DNA from 2 places in the Paenibacillus sp. UNC217MF genome. Region 2 is predicted to be linked to the other one. Evidence: riboswitches for the same ligand, from Rfam matches in the RefSeq annotation. Region 2 holds a riboswitch; the other holds the start of a gene.
The links. Region 2 has a riboswitch for S-adenosylmethionine ahead of BP95_RS0110840 (methionine ABC transporter ATP-binding protein). Riboswitches for the same ligand answer to the same signal wherever they lie in the genome.
Positions count from the first base shown of each region.

Region 1: linked by a shared signal. The riboswitch ahead of metA (homoserine O-acetyltransferase MetA) and the one ahead of BP95_RS0110840 (methionine ABC transporter ATP-binding protein) in region 2 are both predicted to bind S-adenosylmethionine.

Region 1 is NZ_JMLT01000010.1:179,696-181,904, reverse strand. Features, by position in the region: gene metA (homoserine O-acetyltransferase MetA) at 1-787, opposite strand, end outside; SAM riboswitch class I at 955-1,081, opposite strand; gene corA (magnesium/cobalt transporter CorA) at 1,629-2,209, shown strand, end outside.
Region 2 is NZ_JMLT01000017.1:95,417-97,625, forward strand. Features, by position in the region: gene BP95_RS0110835 (methionine ABC transporter permease) at 1-309, opposite strand, end outside; gene BP95_RS0110840 (methionine ABC transporter ATP-binding protein) at 299-1,312, opposite strand; SAM riboswitch class I at 1,408-1,515, opposite strand; gene gnd (phosphogluconate dehydrogenase (NAD(+)-dependent, decarboxylating)) at 2,160-2,209, shown strand, end outside.

The sequences.
Region 1 (2,209 bases), on a different contig from region 2:
AATTTATCGGAATGTCCATCTCCATCCCCTTTGCAATATCGCGGTCATACTCCCACTTCAGTGTACAGGGATCGTATTCCGAATGACCGGTCACGAAAATTTGCTTCCCATCATGTGTCGCTACCAAATACACTCCTGCTTCTTCCGACTCCGCTAATATTTCTAACTCGGCAATCTTCGCGACATCCTCTCTCCGAAATTCCGTATGACGGGATTGCGGTACAAGAAACATCTCGTCGAAGCCGCGTGTCAGATTCACATTTTCCTTAGTTAGCACATGCTCGTATACACCGAAAATTTTCTGATCCAGTGCATATTTCGCAATTCCATAGTGATGATAGAGTCCCGCTTGTGATGCCCAGCAAATATGGAACGTGGAAGTTACATTCTCCTTAGACCATTCCATAATGCGGCACAACTCATCCCAATAGTCTACATCTTCAAACTTCATCTGTTCGACAGGAGCACCCGTAATGATCATGCCATCAAACTGCTCTCCTTCAATATCTTCAAATGTTTTGTAGAACGAAGATAGATGCTGTGCGGACGTATTTTTTGATGTATGGCTTGCTGGATGAAGGAGCGTCACCTCAACTTGCAGCGGCGTATTGCCCACTAAACGCAGGAGTTGGGTTTCCGTAGTCTCTTTCGTCGGCATCAAGTTGAGAATGATGATTCGCAGCGGACGAATATCTTGATGATAGGCTCTCGTTTCGTCCATGACGAAGATATTCTCCTGGGTCAAAATTTCTTTGGCCGGCAAATGATCCGGAATTTTAATCGGCATTGACGCTCTCCCCCTCGAAAATGGTAATTGGATGGTGTCGGCACATGAAATCACATTGGCCGCAACCGCAAACAGGCCTGACTTGAAACGGCACAAATGGCTAGAGACATACAAAAAAGACCTTCCTCGACTACGAGAAAGGTCATGTTATACATGCTCATGAGCCTCTCTCATCTGTCAGTAACGACTTCCATCGTCCCTGCAAGAATTAGCACCGTGCGTCGCGCTTCATACTGCGCATCGCCGGTTGCCGGGCTTCATCGGGCTTGTCCCTCCACCTACTCTTGATAAGATTGCTTATATGAATATTCATTTGATTTGGCCTTGGTAATAATGTACGGCAAAGAGAAGCTGTTCGTCAAGAGGTGAACACAACAAAAAATCACGATTCCACCCCCTTCGCATACGATACATTATTGACGAATTCCGGCAATGGATTTTGTCTTGAAAGGTTGAAGTACGAGCGTTATACTTAACAAGGTGCGTCGAAGCCTTACTTAATTATTAGAATCGAAGGCAACAATCGTTCCTTCACTGGACGCATGATATATAAAGTCACGTACAATTATTCAAGCTGAGGTGAGTTCGGATGGATGGCGACCCGAGGTCGTTCCGTAGTACGTACGTACAACCGAATATTACGATTCGACAGGCAGCGGCAAGTTCGCAGTCCAATGTCGGGATTCGTGCCTCTGCAGAGAACCTAGTTCACTAATTGTGCCTAGGCTTATATCACGTGCGCGAACGACGGACTGCGCATGCCCAGCCTTGTTTCGAGTCGTCTGGTAACATTTAGACGATGCGCATGTCGCAATGGCGACAGCGTCAAGGAGTGAGTGCAATGAAAATCCGTCTGGTCAACGAGGGCGTCTTCACGACTGAGGAAGATATCAATGTCACATTAACACCGCCAGAGAATGGCTTCTACTGGATCGATGCTGACATTGAGGATTTGGTCGTTCTGCAGCCATTATTCAACATGCATGATTTGGCAGTTGAGGACTGTATGAGTGAAGAAGAGCAGCGTCCCAAAATCGAAATTTATGAAGGTCATTATTTTATCGTGTTCAACAGCATTCGCTTTGACGATGAAGAGATCTTTTTACGCTCATTGAACATTTTCCTCGGCAAACATTTCATTATTACCGTAACGAAGCAGAAGATTAACGAGCTGCGTATGGTGAAGCCTGTATTGTGGGAGCAGCAAGCGAGTACGCCTGACCTTATGCTCTACCTGCTCATTGACTTGGTTGTCGACAACTACTTCACAGTAGGAGATCGAATTGAAGCGAAGATCGACAAGCTTGAGGAAGAGCTCATTATGAGCACGAAGAAAGAACATCTCAATGAAATCATCAGCTTGCGAAGTGAGATTCTGTGGCTCAAGAAGGGTCTTGGCCCTCAAAAAGAGGTACTGCTTGT
Region 2 (2,209 bases):
CGCAATCGAGAGCGATACCGAAGCAGCCGTCGGGCCTATCGTTGAACCGACAATGAGCTTCGTCAGCGGCAGCAGTGTCACCAGCAAGATGATGAACGGAATTGAGCGAATCATGTTGACGATGAAGCCTAGCACATTTTTCGTAAACGCATTTTCGAGGAATAGCCCCTTATCGGTTACAAATAATAGAATTCCAATGGGAAGACCCAGAATTATGGCAGCAAACAGCGAAATTCCAACCATATAGAGCGTCTGGACAAATGCCTTGCCCAAGTCCGGCAGCAGTTGGATGATCGAATCACTCAGCATGATGGATGACCTCCAATCGATAGGTTCGTTTTTTGATGTAGTCGAGTGCTTGCCGCAGCTCTGATACTTCTCCATTCAGCTCCAAGATCAGAATGCCTAGCGGGTTGTCATGGATGTATTCAATTTTGCCATGCAAAATATTTGCTCTAACCTTGAAGTTCGTCATTACATCAGTAATGATTGCTTCCTCTGCTTGCGGCGCCACGAAGTGAATCTTCACGATCGTTCCCTTGCAATGCTCAATCAATCGTTCTGGAAGATTGAATTGGAACAGACTGCTGATGAACGAGCGGGTCATCGGATGCTGTGGATCAGAGAAAATGTTATATACCGGCCCCTCTTCTACCACATTGCCGTTCTGCATCACCGCCATCCGGTCACAGACGTCCTTCACCACTTCCATTTCGTGCGTAATCAATACAATCGTCAGGTTAAGCTGACGATTGATTTTCTTCAGCAGCTCCAAGATTGACTGAGTCGTCTCAGGATCCAGCGCAGACGTTGCTTCATCACACAGCAGCACATGCGGTTCATTGGCCAGCGCTCTGGCGATACCTACTCTCTGCTTCTGCCCGCCGCTGAGCTGAGCAGGATATACATCTCGCTTGTCAGCCAAACCAACCATGTCAAGCAATTCAAGGACACGCGGTTCAATCTCTGCCTTCGACTTGTTGTTGGCCTTCAGAGCAAATGCGATATTCTCGAATACCGTCTTGGAGCGGATAAGATGAAAGTGCTGAAAGATCATGCCGATCTTCAGTCTTGCCTGTCGCAAACTCTCTCCTTGCAGCTTCGTCAAGTCAACGCCATCGACGAGGATACTCCCAGATGTAGGTTCCTCCAGCAAGTTGATGCAGCGCAGCAACGAGCTTTTCCCAGCACCACTTCGTCCAATAATCCCGTAAATTTCTCCCCTATTGATTCGAAGAGAGACGTTATTTACGCCGATGACGTTCGATGTCTTGCTTCGGTACTCCTTAACCAAACTCCGAATTTCAATCATTTCACACACCCCGCCATTCTGTTGCTATCACCTGGATGAAAACTAAAAAGCCTCTTTCCCTAAGAGAGAAAGAGGCTGAATTGGCAGTATCGCCACACTTATCTCTCAGAATGGAATCATTCCGTAGGATTTAGCACCGTTTACTCACTGGTAAGGTTGCCGGACGTCATAGGGCCTAGTCCCTCAGTCACTCTTGATAAGGTAGTATGAAGTTGTCATTTGTTGTTGAAGATAATACATCTGAAAATATGAGTTGTCAACAATATTTTCATTTCACTTTCAGAAACAGCACTTCAACAAACATAAATAGACCGCCCTAGGTCAAAGGATGCGGTCTATTTATGCTCCAAAAAGCCTTCCGCCCTTAAAAGCGGCTATTGTGTAGGGGGCGGTTGCCGCCGACTCCTTATTTATTCTTAAAATAGCACTGGGAATATATACATGCAATGCGCTCACACAGCGAGTACCTTACATCACATCATTTACTTCTTTGGTATCCTAACACATCAACACATTCTCTGAATAATCGTTAATGTCTTCGTGATCATGATGATAGCCGGAGAGATGGATTAAATTCCCCTTTCTCAATCAGACCGATCATCTCCTGGCATGGACGGTGTTGACTATTTCCTGCTGTGTCAAGATTTTCTCCACACGTACAATATAGATACATAATTTCCGCCACTAAGAATCACTCTAAATGAGACTGCATCCCCCCGAACAGAGATATAGCGCTTACAACTTCCACTTTACAGATAGGCAAGAAGACAGTAAGATAAGATCACACTAAGTTGTATACAAGTATACTTGTTGTACTTTACAGCATGATCACAGGAGTGAATACAGCATGAAATTAGGCATGATTGGCCTTGGAAAAATGGGTTTCAACCTCGTAGA